4 regions of the Mesorhizobium sp. DCY119 genome follow, and region 3 is predicted to be linked to each of the others. Evidence: predicted binding sites of a transcription regulator. Region 3 holds the regulator's gene; each other region holds the start of a gene.
The links. The regulator PhoB, encoded in region 3, activates phosphate uptake and scavenging genes when phosphate is short. The targets are predictions, from matches to a motif close to TGTCATNNANCTGTCAT.
Positions count from the first base shown of each region.

Region 1: DZG07_RS02340 (DUF1045 domain-containing protein) is a predicted target of PhoB. The motif match lies at 1,665-1,681, and genes of this name have one in related genera.
Region 2: phnF (phosphonate metabolism transcriptional regulator PhnF) is a predicted target of PhoB. The motif match lies at 2,402-2,418, and genes of this name have one in related genera.
Region 4: DZG07_RS16590 (RNA degradosome polyphosphate kinase) is a predicted target of PhoB. The motif match lies at 1,527-1,543, and genes of this name have one in related genera.

Region 1 covers NZ_CP031834.1:491,422-495,617, forward strand. The annotation lists gene DZG07_RS02335 (ABC transporter substrate-binding protein) at 246-1,466, opposite strand; gene DZG07_RS02340 (DUF1045 domain-containing protein) at 1,722-2,429, shown strand; gene DZG07_RS02345 (alpha-D-ribose 1-methylphosphonate 5-triphosphate diphosphatase) at 2,431-3,570, shown strand; gene phnN (phosphonate metabolism protein/1,5-bisphosphokinase (PRPP-forming) PhnN) at 3,567-4,193, shown strand.
Region 2 covers NZ_CP031834.1:4,761,568-4,765,763, forward strand. The annotation lists gene fosX (FosX/FosE/FosI family fosfomycin resistance hydrolase) at 1-138, opposite strand, end outside; gene DZG07_RS23305 (carbon-phosphorus lyase complex subunit PhnI) at 135-1,244, opposite strand; gene phnH (phosphonate C-P lyase system protein PhnH) at 1,248-1,853, opposite strand; gene phnG (phosphonate C-P lyase system protein PhnG) at 1,853-2,323, opposite strand; gene phnF (phosphonate metabolism transcriptional regulator PhnF) at 2,429-3,175, shown strand; gene DZG07_RS23325 (PaaI family thioesterase) at 3,388-3,837, opposite strand; gene DZG07_RS23330 (translocation/assembly module TamB domain-containing protein) at 4,019-4,196, opposite strand, start outside.
Region 3 covers NZ_CP031834.1:1,130,063-1,134,258, reverse strand. The annotation lists gene DZG07_RS05490 (ROK family protein) at 11-1,252, shown strand; gene phoB (phosphate regulon transcriptional regulator PhoB) at 1,271-1,960, opposite strand; gene phoU (phosphate signaling complex protein PhoU) at 2,082-2,789, opposite strand; gene pstB (phosphate ABC transporter ATP-binding protein PstB) at 2,823-3,647, opposite strand; gene pstA (phosphate ABC transporter permease PstA) at 3,662-4,196, opposite strand, start outside.
Region 4 covers NZ_CP031834.1:3,418,007-3,422,202, reverse strand. The annotation lists gene DZG07_RS16600 (FAD-dependent monooxygenase) at 1-1,181, opposite strand, end outside; gene DZG07_RS16595 (zinc-finger domain-containing protein) at 1,209-1,454, opposite strand; gene DZG07_RS16590 (RNA degradosome polyphosphate kinase) at 1,611-3,818, shown strand; gene ppx (exopolyphosphatase) at 3,818-4,196, shown strand, end outside.

The DNA.
Region 1 (4,196 bases), 640 kb from region 3:
TTCGCTTTGGACGCGACCCCCTCTCCGTCTCGGCTTCGCCGAGCCACCTCTCCCCCGCTTCGCAGGGGCGAGGAACCCAAGTCCTGAAATGTCGCGGCTTCTCAGAACCCAGGTTCCTCGCCCCCATGAAATGGGGGAGAGGTGGCGCGCGAAGCGCGACGGAGAGGGGGCGATAGCGTAAGCATCACCGAACAGGCCAGCGCCATTCCTGCAAATCGCAGTCACCACCAACCTCATCCCTTCGTTCAATTGGCCGCGCCGTAGCGCTTCTTCCATTCCAGTTCCAGCCGCTCCATCCAGCTTGGGTGCGGCTCGTCGATGGCAGGGCCGAGCTCATCCGGCTTCAGCGTCGCAACACCAAGATCGAGCGCGTCGAAACGCGCCTTGTCCTCCGCATCGAGTTTCGACACCGCAAGTACGGTCGGGTCGCCCCAAATCTTGGGGTCCTGCTTGCGCGCCTGCGCTTCCGGCGAGATCAGGAAATCGGCCAGCACCAGCGCGCCGGCCTTGGCGGCGGCGTTGTAGGGGATGGCGACGAAATGGGTGTTGGCGAGCGTGCCCGCCGGGAAGGTGAAGGAGCGCACGGTGCCCGGCAGTTCGCCATTGGCGATGGCGCCGGAGGCTTCCGACGGGTTGAAGGCGAAGATGATGTCGACCTCGCCATCGGCGAGAAGCTGCTTCATCGCCGGATAGTTCTGCGGAAAGGCCTTGCCGCCGCGCCACAGCAGTGGGTTGAGTTCATCGAGATAGGCAAACAGCGGCTTCGTCACCTCATCGAAGGAAGCCTCGTCCACCGGCTTCTGCAGCACAGCGCGCTCGGTGACGAGTTCAGACAATATCTGCTTGAGGAAGGACGAGCCGATGAAATCCGGTGGTTGCGGATAGGAGAAGCGGCCAGGGTTTTTCCTGGCCCATTCCAGCAGCTCCTTCGCCGATTTCGGCAGGCTCGCGGCATCGGTTTTGGCCTGGTCGTAGAAGAACACCAGCTTGGCCATGCCCCATGGGCTTTCCAGCCCCTCGACGGGAATGGTGAAATCGGTGCGGATGGTCGGCTTGTCGTCGGCGTCGACATATTTCCAGTTGGGCAGCTTTTCGGCCCAGCCCGGCGACATCAGAAGATCCTGCCGCTTCATCGACGAAAAGTTCTCGCCGTTGATCCAGATGAGATCGACCGTGCCGGTGTCGTTGCGGCCGGCGGCCTTTTCGGCCACCACCTTGGCCACAGCATTGGCGGTATCGTCGAGCTTCACATGCACCAGCTTGACGCCGTAGCGCTTCTCAAGCTCGCTGCCGGCCCATTCGAGATAGGCGTTGATGTTTTCGGCGCCACCCCAGGCGTTGAAATAGACCGTCTCGCCGCGCGCTTGCCTGAGCACATCGTCCCACTTCGCCGGATCGGGATTCTGCGCGAAAACCTGAAAGGTCATGGCCGCGAGCGCGGCCGCAGCAAGCAAAAATCTTTTCATGGAAACCCCGTCTTCCCTTGTCTTTTCGTTGCAGCGATTGAGCATCCAAGGCCAAACCGGGTCAATGCACGCTCGCCCGGCCGACGGTCACTTCGCTGTGACAGATGGCCGAAAACCCACCACCACAGCACCAGCCGCCCACCGCTTCTGGCTGATGACGCAAAGAAACTTGTCTGATATTACCGACAAATCAAAAAGCTTCGTCAATCCGTCATGCAAATCGCCTATGGCAGCGAGGCTGACCAGGACCACACGATGCGATACGCCATTTACTTCACCCCCGGACCCGACGACGCGCTGACCCGCATCGCTGCCAATTGGCTCGGCCGCAACCCTTTTACGGGTGCGACCAGCACTGCGCCGGCAACATCGCTGCTGACGCCGACGGAGATCGCCTTCCACACCGCTGCCGCCCGGCGCTACGGCTTCCACGCCACGCTGAAGGCGCCGTTCCGGCTGGCCGAGGGTGAGAGCGAAGCCTCGCTCGACAAGGCGCTAGCCGCCTACGCCGCATCGGTCGAGCCGGTGATCATCCCGCATCTCGTGCTGGGCCAGATCGACCGCTTCTTCGCGCTTATCCCGGGCGAGGTGTCACCCGAACTCAATCGCTTCGCCGGCGATGTGGTTGAAAAGTTCGATCGCTTTCGCGCGCCCTTGACCGATGCCGAAATCGAGCGCCGCAACCCGGATGCACTGAGCCAGATCGAGTTCCGCAACCTGTGCCAATGGGGTTACCCTTACGTGTTCGACACGTTCCGTTTCCACATGACGCTGACGGGCCGCGTCAGCGCCGAAGAAAGCCCAAAATTGCGTGCAACCATCGAACGCCTGTTCGGCAACGCCGTTGCCGAACCCTTTGCCATAGACGGGCTGGCCCTGTTCGTCGAACGCGAGCCTGGCGCACCCTTCATGGTGCATTCCTATCACGCGCTTGGACAAAGACGCGAAAGAAAGACTGCTTGAAATGACCACCGAGACGACACTGACAAATGCCCGCATCGTGCTTGCCGACGAAATCGTCAACGGCTCGATCCTGATCCGCGACGGCAAGATCGCCGACATTTCCGCAGGCGCCGGCAAGACCGGCGACGACATGCAGGGCGACTACATCATTCCGGGTCTGGTGGAACTCCACACGGACCATCTCGAAGGCCACTATGCGCCGCGCCCGAAAGTGCGCTGGAACCCGATCGCCTCGGTGCTTGCCCATGACGCGCAGGTCGCCACCGCCGGCATCACCACCGTGTTCGACGCGCTTCGGGTTGGCATGGACACCGACTCCGACATCACCGCCGCCGACATGCGCAAGCTCGCCGACGCCATCGAAGACAGCGTCGTCAACGACCGGCTGCGCGCCGACCACTTCATCCACCTGCGCTGCGAGGTTTCGGCGCCTGACTGCCGCGAGGCGTTCGCGCTTTTCGACGGCGACGAGCGCGTGAAGCTCGCCTCGCTGATGGACCATGCGCCGGGCCAGCGCCAGTTCGCCAGCTTCGACGCCTATGCCGTCTACTACATGGGCAAGCTGAAGATGAGCGAAGAGCAGTTTCGCGCCTATTGCCAGAAGCGCATGGCGCAGTCGGCCGAAAATTCCGCGCCCAACCGCGCCGCGATCGCCGAGGCCTGCCAGGCGCGCGGCATCATCCTCGCCAGCCATGACGACGCGACAATTGCCCATGTCGACGAGGCGATATCGCAAGGCATTCGGGTGGCCGAATTCCCGACCACGATGGAAGCGGCGAAAGCCTCCAAAGGTGCCGGGCTCGGCGTTCTGATGGGCGCGCCCAACGTCATGCGCGGCGGCTCGCATTCGGGCAATGTTTCGGCCCGCGCGCTGGCCGAGGACGGGCTGCTCGACATCCTGTCGTCCGACTACATTCCGTTCAGCCTGATCCAGTCGGCCTTCTTCCTTGGCGAAGTGGTCGACGCGATCTCGCTGCCGCAGGCCGTCGCCATGGTGTCGAAGACGCCGGCCGAAGCCGTCGGCCTCACCGACCGCGGCGTCATCGAGACCGGCCGCCGCGCCGATCTGGTGCGCGTGCGCGTCGACGAGCATGTGCCGGTGGTTCGCACCGTATGGCGCGAAGGGCGCCGCGTCGCATGATGGTCTCGGCCCTCATCGAGCGCGAGCAGGCAAGCGCTGAATTCCCGGTCCGCAACGGCGTCTTCATCGCCGTGGTCGGCCCAAGCGGCGCCGGCAAGGACACCGTCATCGCCTATGCGCGCCAGCATTTCGCCGAGGACGATACGGTGGAGTTTGTCCGCCGTGTCATCACCCGTCCTTCCGACGGCGCAACCGAAGACCATGACACGCTGGAAGATGCGGCATTCGTTGAAGCCGCGACTGAGGGCGCCTTCGCGCTTTCCTGGGAAGCGCATGGGCTGAAATACGGCATCCCGGCAAGCGTCGACGAGGCGATCGCCAACGGCCACATCGCGGTGGCCAACGGCTCGCGCAATGCCATTCCGGCGCTGCGCGAACGCTACGAGAATGTCGCCGTGGTCGAAATCACCGCGGCCCCGGAGATACTGGCCGAGCGGCTGGCCGCACGCGGCCGCGAATCGCGCGGCGAGGTGATGGCGCGGCTGGCACGCACGGTGAAGGTCGAACTCACCGGCCCCGGCATCTCGACCATAGACAACAGCGGTCCCAAGGAGATCGCCGGCGAGCAGCTCGTCGCCATCATCCGCAAGGCTATCGCCTTCGCCGATGTCGGGCGGTTTTAGGGC
Region 2 (4,196 bases), 1.2 Mb from region 3:
GAATTTTTCGCGAGACAGCGAGAAACGGTCGTCGCCGCTGGCATAGACCTCGCGAGCGTCGAAGACTCCGGCGAGAATCGCCGTCATACGCTCGAGATCACGCACGATGAAGGTGATGTGCGAGAGACCTTCGATCATTCCGCGGCCTCCCGTGTTTCCTGATCGTCGCCGCGCTGGCGCGCTTCGTGCTCGGCGCGCATGCCGCGCACGAGACCGAGTTCGGCCTGGAAATCGACATAGTGCGGCAACTTCAGATGCTCGACGAAGCCGGTGGCCTGGACGTTGTCGGAATGCGAGATGACGAATTCCTCGTCCTGCGCGGGGGCAACGACATCCTCGCCGAACTCGCGGGCGCGCAGGGCGCGGTCGCATAGCGACATCGCCATGGCCTTGCGTTCGGACTGGCCGAAGACGAGACCGTAGCCGCGCGTGAACTGCGGCGGCACCTTGGCCGAACCCTTGAACTGGTTGACCATCTGACATTCGGTGACGCGGATGCGGCCGAGGGGCACGGCGAAGGGCAGTTCCGGCACGTCGATTTCAACCTCGACCTCGCCGATGCGGACCTCGCCAACGAAGGGATGGCTGCGGCCATAGCCACGCTGGGTGGAATAGGCGAGCGCCAGCAAAAAGCCCTCGTCGCCGCGCGAAAGTGCCTGCAGGCGCAGGTCGCGCTCCAGCGGAAACTCCACCGGCTCGCGGGTGAGATCGCCGGTGACGTGGTCTTCCGGCAGTTCGCCGTCGCTTTCGATCAGCCCTTCATGGGCGAGGATTTCCGAGACACGCGGCATTCGGCCAGCTTCGGCCTCGCGCTGTTCGGGTTCGGCTACCGGCGCACCGGCGGCGATTTCGGGGTCGAGCAGGCGATGCGTGTAATCAAAGGTCGGGCCGAGAAGCTGGCCGCCGGGCAGGTCCTTGTAGGTCGCGGAAATGCGGCGCTCGACCTGCATGGCGGCGGTGTCGATCGGGAGCGTATAGCCAAAGCGCGGCAGAGTGGTGCGATAGGCGCGGACGAGGAAGATCGCCTCGATCATGTCGCCGCGCGCCTGTGCGAGGGCGAGTGCCGCCAGTTCGCGATCGTAGAGCGAACCTTCGGCCATGACGCGATCGACACCCAGCGCCAGCTGCTCGACGATCTGGTCGAGGCGCAGGGCGGGCACGGAGCGGTCGCCGCGCCGACGGTCGGCGAGCAGCTGGTGTGCGTTGGAAATGGCGGCATCACCGCCCTTTACGGCCACATACATCGGTCAGGCCTCCATGGTCTTGATACGCGTGGTGCGCGGCAGGCAGGCGATGCCTTCTGGTGCTGCCAGAATGACATCGACGCCGCGCGGAAAGCGGGCGCGGTTCTGCTTCCACTGTTCGACGAAATGACGCGGCAGCGGGGTGGGCGCGAGCATTGCAGCCTTCTCGATGCCGGGGCCTTCGAGCAGCAGGTTTTCGCCCGCAGACAGGCTCTCCACCTGCAGGATGAGCGTGGTAGAGCGATCGGGATATTCCTGCGTGCCTTGCGCGAAATTCTCAAGCGCGATCAACTCGGCCGGGCTGGAGACGAGCGCGAAATGCGCATCCGCCGGCGTGTGGGCAAGCGGCGCGCCGCTGTGAAAGCCAAGCCAGTGCTTTGCGGCGGCAGAGGCCTGCAAGGCAGGATCGAGCCAGAGCGGCGTGTCGTTGTCGCAGAAGGTCAGTGCGACAGCACCCGCGACCGGCGACAGCGGTGCCGGCGGCACGGTCAGGCCGTCGCAGGGCTGGATGGTGCCGGGACGGGCCATGGCGTCCATGACGGCGCGAAACACCGCCTGCGCATCGAATACTGGATTGGCGAAGCCGCCATCGATTGCCTGCGTTTCCATCAATCCTCTCCGCGTACCATGGTGAAGAAATCGACCTTCGTCGCCGCCGTCTCGGCGCGACGCGTCTCGTCGGCAGCAAGCTGTTCCGCGCGCAGCGGCTCGATGATGCTGGCCTCGATCTCGGCACGGCGCGATGCGTCCTGCCAGAGCGCATCGGCGATGGCCGAGAGAAGCGCCTTTTCCTTGTCGCGGCCGAGCGCATAGGCGTGGCCGACCGCGCCACCCTCGACCCGCACCGTGGCGCGGGTGACGGTCGCCTCGCCGAAATTGAATGGCGCACCGCCACCGCCGATGCGGCCGCGCACGGTGACGAGACCCGTCTCCGGCCCGCGAAGCTTCTGCGCATCACGCGGCAAGCCGGCCTCAGCCCACAACGCCTTGAGCCTGTCTCCGGGTGCATGGGAGAGTGCTGCCATCGCTGCCTTGCGGCCCGCCGCCTCTTCCCTTTCCTGCCGTCTGTCTGTTTTCATTATCCGGTCCGCCGTTGCAAAATTTGTCTATTGCTCTATACAACCATACAAATTATACTCCCTTTCTAATGCCTGTCTATGACGGTGCGATGACGGGGTGAAAAAATGGGCTCGGAAGACAGTCAACTCAGTATGGAGCGGCGCAGCGGGGTCGCGCTGTGGCGGCAGGTCGCCGACCGCATCCGGCATGGCATCGGCGGCGGCACGCTCGGCGACGGGCAAAAATTGCCGCCGGAAATCTGGCTGTCCGAGCACTTTGGCGTGAACCGGCACACGGTGCGCGCGGCAATCGCAGCGCTCGTGCAGGAAGGCGTGCTGCGGGCCGAACAGGGCCGCGGCACCTTCATCGAAAGCCGCAAGCGGCTTGCCTATCCGATCTCGGCACGCACGCGCTTTTCCACAGGCATGCAGCATCAGACGCGCGACCGGCGCGGCATACTTCTGGGCCATCAACAGGAAGAAGCCAGTGCGCGCGTGGCGGAAGCGCTGGCGCTTGAACCAGGCGCGCCGGTGCTGCGGCTGGAAACGGTGAGTGAAGCGGACGGACGGCGTGTGGGGCGTGCGACGGGCTGGTTCGATGCCGTGCGCTTTCCCGGTTTCGAGAAAGCCTATGCCGAGACGGGCTCGATCACCTCATCCTTCGCGCGTTATGGCGTGAATGACTATCTGCGCCGCTCGACGCTGGTCTCGGCGCGCCATGCCGATACCGACGATCTGGAAAACCTGAAGCTCTCGCCCGGCGCGATCGTACTGGTGGCGATTGCGATCAATGATGATCTTGAGGGGCGGCCGATCCAATTTGCCGAAACGCGCTTTGCCGCGGATCTGGTGGAGCTGACGGTGGAGAGTTGAGGAGAGAATAAGTTTTTACTCCTCTCGTCGTGGGACGAATAAAAGCTTCCCCTCTCCGTCTCGGCTTCGCCGATCCGCCTCTCCCCGCAAGCGGGGCGAGGAACCTTGATTCTGCGAGGTCGCGCCGTTTCAGGACTTGGGTTCCTCGCCCCCGTAAAGCGGGGGAGAGGTGGCACGCGAAGCGTGACGGAGAGGGGGAACTCTCGCCGCCGCTACCGCTCCATCACGATCAGCGTAGACGTCGCACTCGCGTAGAGCTTGCCGGCGCTGTCGGTGAGCTTGGCTTCGGAAAACCCGGCGCGGCGGCCGAAGGAAAGCACGCGGCCTTCGGCGCGCAGCAGGCCGGTGTCCTTGGTGATCGCCTTGTGGTAGGCGACCTTCAGTTCCAGCGTAGAATAGGCCTGGGTGGCGCTGAGTTTCGAGTGGACGGCGCAGCCGCAGGCCGAATCGAGCAGCGTGGCGGCGTAGCCGCCATGGACCATGCCGATGGGGTTGTAGACCGACAGGCTGGGCGTGCCTTCGAAGACGGCAAAGCCGTCGTCGACCTGGACCAGCCGGAAATCCAGCGTTTCGGCTATGGGCGGACGCCCGCCCGAAGCGATCAGCGCCCGAAGCTGTTCGAGCCCGGTCAGGCCGGGGCCCATTTCGGCGGCAAGATTCATGATGGATGACTCCGGCTATTGGAAACTGTCACTCGGTTTGTCGAGATTCAGGTCAGGACGTGCCGAAAATGATGGGTTTCGAGAACCGGAGCGGAGCGTACGTTTTGTACGTGAGCACCGGAAGCGCAGAAGACCATCATTTGCAGGCCGTCATCACCTGAATAACGACAAACCGTGCGGGTCAGTAGTCCTTTTCGTAGAATACGCCAAGGCTGGAGTCGCCGCCGGTGCCAACCGCGCCGCGCGCCTTGAGGTCCTTGGTGATGTCGAGGTTGATCGTGCCCTTGGTCGAGCCTTCGGCACCGGCCTCGACGCCGAGATAGATGTTGTCCTGGATGTAGCGGCCGGCGCGCACGGCG
Region 3 (4,196 bases):
ATACGAAAACATGTCGGTCGCGATCCGTCACGACGATCTGCGCAAGCGCAACCGCGCCATGGTCATTGCCGCCGTGCGCCAGGCGCAACAGCCGTCGCGCACCGAAATCGCCGGCTCGACCGGCCTCAGCCACTCGACCATTTCCGCAATCTCGTCGGACCTCATCGCCGAGGGCATCCTGCTGGAGGCCAAGGGACCCGAGGCGTCGTCACAAAAGCGCGGGCGGCCACAGGTGGCGCTGGAACTGAACCCCGATGCCGCCGAAATCGTCACCGTCGTCCTTTCCCTGAACTTCCTTTCGGTCGCGATCGTCGACTATTCCGGTGAGGTCGTGTCCGAGGAAGAGCGCAAGCTTGAAACGCTAACCATGTCGCGCGACGGCTTGATCGGCGAATGCGTGGCCATGGTGCGCCGGCAGATCGCGCTGCGTAAATCGGCCGGCCGGCGCGTGATGCGCATCGGCATGGCCGTGCAGGGCATCACCGATTCCACCTCCCGAGCCATGCTGTGGACGCCGATCACGGCGCATACCCACATCGCGTTCGCCGACATCATCGAGGAAGCAACCGGCATTCCGGTGACCGTCGAGAACGACTGCAACATGATCGCGGTGGCGCTGAGATGGCGCAAGCCCGAGCGCTACCACAACGACTTCATCGCCGTGCTGCTTTCGCACGGCATCGGCATGGGCATGGTGCTGAAGGGCGACCTCTTCACCGGCACGCAATCCTCCGGCGGCGAGTTCGGCCATATGATCCACCGGCCCGATGGCGCGCTCTGCCGCTGCGGCCGCCGCGGCTGCGTCGAAGCCTATGCCGGCAACTACGCAATATGGCGTAAGGCAAAACAGGCAAGCGAAGACGACGCGCCGCTTGCCGACATCAGCGATGGCGACATGCGCATGCTGGCAGATGTGGCGCGTGCAGGGCCCGGCCCCGAGCGCGAAGCGTTCCGCAAGGCCGGCGAAGCGATCGGCTTCGGCTTGGGAAGCCTGTTCGCGCTGATCGATCCTGCTCCGGTGGCCGTCGTCGGCATCGGCGCGACCGCTTTCGACCTGATCGAGCCGGCGCTGCGCGAAGCGATCGACAAGACCGCCGGCGGCCAGCACAACAAGGCGATTTCCTTCGATACAGAGCCGAACGAGCTACCACTCATCCGCGAGGGCAGCACCATGCAGGCGCTGACCTTTGTCGATCAGGAGATTTTTGCGCCGGGCTCAAGCCCGGCAGCAGCCGGCCACAAGGTTGCCTGAGAAGCGTCAGGCAACCGCTCAGTCCTCGCGGATGGCGTAGCCCGAGCCGCGAATGGTGCGGATGACATCGGGCATGCGGCCCGTGTTGACGGCCTTGCGCAACCGGCCGACATGCACGTCCACCGTGCGCTCATCGATATAGATCGTCTCGCCCCAGACATTGTCGAGAAGCTGGCTGCGCGAGAAGACTCGGCCGGGATGGCGCATCATGAATTCGAGCAGGCGGAATTCCGTCGGCCCAAGCTTGATCTCGCTCTTCTTGCGATAGACGCGGTGCGCCTCGCGGTCGAGCACGATGTCGCCGACCTTGAGCACGCTGGACAGCACTTCCGGCTTGGCGCGGCGCAAAAGCGCCCTCACCCGCGCCATGAATTCCGGCGTTGAGAACGGCTTGACCAGATAGTCGTCGGCCCCGGTGGAAAGCCCGCGCACGCGGTCGCTTTCTTCACCACGCGCCGTCAGCATGATGATCGGCAGGCGCTCGGTTTCGGGGCGCATTCTCAGCCGCCGGCAAAGCTCGATGCCGGAAACCGCCGGCAGCATCCAGTCCAGCACCAGAAGATCGGGTACGTTTTCCTGAAGCCGGATTTCGGCCTCGTCGCCGCGCGGCACGATCTCGACCTGATAGCCTTCCGATTCGAGATTATAGCGAAGCAGCACGCCCAGCGGCTCTTCGTCTTCGACCACCATGACTTTGGGTGCGATCATCAATTTGCCGTCCTGTTAACGCGATCCGGTTCGAGCCCCCTCGCCTTTCGCATGGTGTCCGGCGGGTTCGCACCGCCGGTGGAACAAGCTTACCCTTTTAAAGCTTCGCTGCCGACCCGCCTCACGCGGCCGGTGCAGTCATCGAAGTTTCGTCCTGCTTCGGCCGATTGAGCGGAAGCTGCTTGCCGGTCATCACATAATAGGCGTTTTCGGCAATGTTGGTGACATGGTCGCCGATACGCTCCAGATTCTTGGCGCAGAACAGGAGATGTGTGCAAGCGGTTATGTTGCGCGGGTCTTCCATCATGTAGGTCAGGAGCTCGCGGAACACGGCGGTGTATTTGACGTCGATCTTCTCATCGGCGGCGCGCAGCGCCTGCAACTCTTCAGGCCGACGCGACACATAGTGGTCGACCACCTCCCGAACCTGATCCAGCACCATGCCCGACATCGCCTCGATCGAATGGGCAAGGTCGCGCGGCGTAGCGCTCTGGCCGACAGCGCTGACGCGCTTGGCGATGTTCTTGGCAAGGTCGCCGATTCGCTCCAGATCGCCGGCCATGCGGATGGCGCCGACCACGGCGCGCAGGTCCTGCGCCATCGGCTGGCGCTTGGCGATCAGCGTGATCGCGCGCTCATCGAGCTCGCGCTGGCGCGCGTCCATGATGGCGTCGTCCGAAACGACGCGCTGGCCGAGCGCATTGTCCGACTGGACCAGCGCCTGGATCGAAGCGCTGACCATCGAGCCGGCCAGGTCGCCCATATCCCGGATGAGACGGTCGATATGTCCCAGATCTTCATCGAAAGAGGTGACGGTATGTTCGCCCATGATGCTGTCCTTGCAATCCGCGTCGTGTTCGCGTCAGCCGAAGCGGCCGGTGATGTAGTCCTGGGTTCGCTTGTCGTCGGGGTTGGTGAACATCTTGTCGGTCGCACCTTCTTCGACGAGATAGCCGAGATGGAACATCGCCGTGCGCTGCGAAACGCGCGCGGCCTGCTGCATCGAGTGGGTGACGATGACGATCGTGTAGTTCTGGCGCAGTTCGTCGATCAGTTCCTCGACCCTTGCAGTCGCGATCGGATCGAGCGCCGAGCACGGCTCATCCATCAGGATCACTTCGGGTGAAACCGCGATCGCGCGCGCGATGCACAGGCGCTGCTGCTGGCCGCCGGAAAGGCCGGTGCCGGGTTCGAGCAGGCGGTCCTTGACCTCGTTGAACAGGCCGGCCTTCTTCAGGCTGGTCTCGACGACATGGTCGAGTTCGGATTTCTTCTTGGCCAGGCCGTGGATGCGCGGGCCGTAAGCGACGTTCTCGTAGATCGACTTCGGGAACGGGTTCGGCTTCTGGAAGACCATGCCGACGCGGGCGCGCAGTTCGACCACGTCGATGTTCTTGTCGTAGATGTCTTCGTTGTCGAGCGTGATCTTGCCGGTCACCCGCGCGCTGTCGATGGTGTCGTTCATGCGGTTAAGGCAGCGCAGGAAGGTCGACTTGCCGCAGCCCGAAGGGCCGATCAGCGCCGTCACCTGGTTCTCGCGCACGTCGAGGTCGACATCGAACAGCGCCTGCTTTTCGCCGTAGAACACGCCGACCTTATTGCCGCGCATCTTGATGATTTCGTTGGGTGTGCCGCTCATTTTATCGCTCACTGCGCTTTCGAGTGCTTTCTCGGTCATGATGTTCATAACATGGTCCTTTTCTACCAGCGCCGTTCAAAGCGGCGGCGCAGCACGATCGCGGTGATGTTCATCGCCATCAGGAAGATGAGCAGGATGATGATGGCGCCCGACATGCGCTCGACGAAAGCGCGCTCGGCCTCGTTGGCCCACATGTAGATCTGCACCGGCAAGGCCGTCGCCGGCTCGAAAGGCGTCGTCGGATAATTGGCGACGAAGGCGACCATGCCGATCAAGAGCAGCGGCGCCGTCTCGCCCAGCGCGCGCGCCAGGCCGATGATGGTGCCGGTCAGGATGCCGGGGGCAGCCAGCGGCAATATGTGCTGGAACACCATCTGCATCTTGGATGCGCCGAGACCCAACGCTGCCGAGCGGATCGACGGCGGCACTGCGGCAAGGGCGGCGCGCGTCGCGATGATGATCGTCGGCAGGGTCATCAGCGTCAGCACGAGGCCGCCGACAAAGGCCGCCGAACGCGGCAGGCCGAGGAAGTTGATGAACACCGACAGACCGAGCAGGCCAAAGACGATCGACGGCACCGCGGCCAGATTGTTGATG
Region 4 (4,196 bases), 2.3 Mb from region 3:
AGCCAGTCCATGTCGGCGGCGAGCTTTTCGGGCGGGCGCGTCTTCAGAACCAGATTGCGGGCCAGCGCGACCGGGCCTCTCGCATGCCAGGCGAAATGATTGAAGGCGCCGCGGCGGGCGACCTTTTCGATCCGCGGGCGGCGCGATGCTTCCCAGGCGGCGAGGGCGGTAGGCAAATCGTCCGGTGTGGCGGCCACGTATGCCGCAAGCGTATCTGCATCCTCGATGGCCATCGCCGCCCCTTGCGCCGCAAAGGGCGTCATCGCGTGCGCTGCGTCGCCGATGAGGGCGAGACCGGGAGCGATCCATGGCGCGTTTGGGTCGACGGTGTGGATTGGCCATGCTGTCCATGGGCCGGCGTTTTCGGCCAATTGCGCAAGCGCTGGTGCTGTGTTGCGCATCGCCTGTTTCAGGATGGAAATGTCGGCCTTGCCCGACCATCCCTCGGCAATGCCTTTTCCCGGCGTGAAGGCGACGAGATTGAACGCGGCCCCGCTGCGTACCGGATAGGCGATGAGGTGAAAGCCCGGATGCAGGAAGGCCATCACCGAATCCGGCGAACCGATTTCGGCAAAGGCACGGCCTTGCGGGCTTTGGCTGTCGATCATCGTGCGCCAGGCGAGTTCGCCGGTAAAACGGCTCTTTGCATTCGCCCCACCGCGCAGCGACGACCAGACGCCATCCGCGCCAACGACGAGGCGGGCGTCTGCCGGCTCGCTTTTTCCGGACTGATCGACTGAGACGGAAGCACCACCGTCACCCACAGTCACGCTGCGGACGGTAGCGCCTTTGACAAGCTGTATCGCCGGCTGCAGGGATATGGCTTCCAGCAGCGCGCCTTGCAGGTCGGCGCGGTGCGCAACGACATAGGGGGCACCCCAGCGTTTCTGAGCCATTGCGCCAAGCGGTACGCGGGCGAGTTCTCTAAGGGTCTTTGCGTCGCGCAGGATGACCGCTTCAGGCTGCACCGCCTTGGGCAGCAAAAATTGCAGCACGCCGAGATCATCGAGGATGCGGGTGGCGTTGGGCGAAAGCTGGATACCGGCACCGGCTTCCTCGAGCTTTTCCGAGCGCTCGAAGACGTCCACGGCAAAGCCGCGGCTGGCAAAGGCAAGCGCTGCTGTCAGCCCGGCAATGCCGGCACCCGCGATGACGATCTTTCCGGGGTGAGGAATATCCACCGGATCAATCGCCGCAAGCAGCGCCCGTCAGGCGGCGCGAACGATGTAGAGGCAGTTTTCCGGACGCGTCTCGCTGGCCTTCAGCGTGCCGTTGAACCGGTACAGCGTCGAGCAATAGGGGCAGACCTTTTCGGAGTCGGCGCCCATGTCGAGAAAGACATGCGGATGGTCGAAGGGCGGGTTTGCGCCCACGCACATGAATTCCTTCACGCCGATTTCAATCACGGCATGACCTGCATCGTTCTGGAAGTGGGGAATGGAACCGCCGGCCATGGCTTTCTCCTGTCGATTACATCTCGCTCTTAGCAAGCGTTTGAAGCATAGCCAACCTCTTTGCAAGCCATGTGAAATCAAACTGTCGCAAAACCCTGTCAGGAGATAAGCTGAGCCGAATAAGCGGCTGTGGTCGCATAAAGGATAAAGAGGGACATGAACGAGCTAAGACCGGTCCAGGCCGAATTCACCACCGTCAGCACCGCCGACGGCGATGCGTCCGCAGGCAATCCGGACCGTTTCGTCAATCGTGAGTTCTCGTGGCTCCAGTTCAACCGCCGCGTTCTTGAAGAATCACAGAACCCGAACCATCCGCTGCTGGAGCGCGTTCGCTTCCTGTCGATATCGGCCGCCAATCTCGACGAATTCTTCATGGTTCGCGTTGCCGGCCTTGCCGGGCAGATACGCGAAAACATCTCCATCAAAAGCCCCGACGGGCGCACGCCCGAGCAGCAGCTCGAACAGCTTCTTGTCGAGGTCGGTCGCCTTCAGGAAGACCAGCAGACAAGCCTTTCCGGCCTGATCGGTTTGCTCAAGAAGGAAGGTATCGAGAGCATCACCGGTGATGCGCTGACCAAGGATGAGAAGACCTGGCTCGAAAACCATTTTCAGGAACAGGTCTTTCCGGTCCTGACGCCGCTATCCATCGACCCGGCGCATCCTTTCCCGTTCATTCCCAATCTGGGTTTCTCGATCGCGCTGCAATTGCGTCACCGCAAGAACGGCGAGGAAATGACGGCGCTGCTGCGCCTGCCGACTGCGCTGAGGCGATACATCGGTCTGCCGGATCGCAAGAACTGCGTGCGCTTTATCCCTATCGAAGAGACGGTGAACATCTTCATCGGCAAGCTTTTCCCCGGCTATGAGGTCAAGGGTTCCGGCACGTTCCGCATCATCCGAGACAGCGATATCGAGGTCGAGGAAGAGGCCGAAGATCTGGTGCGGCTGTTCGAGACGGCGCTGAAGCGCCGGCGTCGCGGTTCGGTGATCCGCATCGAGTTCGACGGTCAGATGCCGGATGAACTGCGGGAATTCGTCGCCACGGAACTTGGCGTTTCTTCCTCGCGCATCAGCGTGCTGACCGGGCCGCTGGCGCTGAACCAGATTTCCGAACTTGTCGCCGTGCCGCGCGACGACCTGAAATTCACGCCCTACAACCCGCGCTTTCCCGAACGTGTCCGCGACCATCGCGGCGATTGCTTCGCCGCCATCCGGGAGAAGGATTTCATCGTCCACCACCCTTACGAATCCTTCGACGTGGTGGTGCAGTTCCTGCGCCAGGCTGCTGCCGATCCCGATGTCGTGGCGATCAAGCAGACGCTCTACCGCACCTCGAACGACAGCCCGATCGTGCGCGCGCTGGTCGATGCGGCGGAGGCCGGCAAGTCGGTCACGGCGCTGGTCGAGTTGAAGGCGCGCTTCGACGAGGAGGCCAATATCCGCTGGGCGCGCGATCTGGAGCGTGCCGGCGTGCAGGTCGTATTCGGCTTCATCGAGCTGAAAACGCACGCCAAGATGTCGCTGGTGGTGCGCCGCGAGGACAACCGCCTGCGCAACTATGTCCACCTCGGCACCGGCAATTATCATCCGATCACCGCCCGCATCTACACCGATCTGTCCTTCTTCACGACCGATTCGCACATCGCCCATGATGTCGCGCAGCTCTTCAACTTCATCACCGGCTATGCCGAGCCGGCCGACGAGATGCATCTGGCGATGTCGCCGCTGACGCTGCGGAGCCGGATTCTGAAACACATTTCCGATGAGGTTTCTCACGCCCTGGAAGGCCGGCCGGCGCAGATCTGGCTGAAGATGAATTCGCTGGTCGATCCGATGATCATCGATGCGCTCTACGACGCCAGCAGGGCGGGTGTGGAGATCGACCTGGTCGTGCGCGGCATATGCTGCCTCAGGCCGCAGGTTCCGGGACTTTCTGAAAACATCCGGGTGAAATCGATCATCGGCCGCTTCCTCGAGCACAGCCGGATTTATTGCTTCGGCAACGGCCATGGCCTGCCTTCGGACGACGCCATCGTCTACATCAGTTCGGCCGACCTGATGCCCCGAAACCTCGACCGCCGCGTCGAAACCATGGTTCCGATCACCAATCCAACTGTGCATGAACAGGTGCTTGGCCAGATCATGCTCGGAAACATCATGGACAACCAGCAAAGTTTCGAAGTATTGGCTGACGGTACCTCGCGGCGCATAGTGCTGGACGAGGGGGAAGAGCCGTTCAACGCGCAGGAATATTTCATGACGAATCCGAGCCTGTCTGGGCGGGGAGATGCACTGAAATCGCATGCGCCCAAGCGCATCGCGCAGTTCAAGCGGCGCAAGAAGTCCAGCGCAACCGGTAGCTGATGATTGCACAATCCCAGGGTCGGCTTCAGGATCGCCGACCGATTTCCATCATCGACATTGGGTCGAACTCGATCCGTCTTGTCGTGTATGAAGGCATATCCCGTTCTCCGACGGTTCTGTTCAACGAAAAGATGTTGGCCGGCCTTGGTCGCGGCATCGTTTCGACGGGCAAGCTCGATCCGGAGGGCGTAACCCGCGCCGTGGAGGAGTTCCGGCGGTTTCGCGCCCTGTCCGATCAGGCAGGCGCGGAGGAACTGCATGTGATCGCGACGGCTGCGGCGCGCGAGGCCGAGAACGGACCGGACTTCATTCACCGGGCGCAGCAGATCCTGGGCACCGAAATAAGGGTGCTTACCGGGCGCGAGGAAGCACATTACT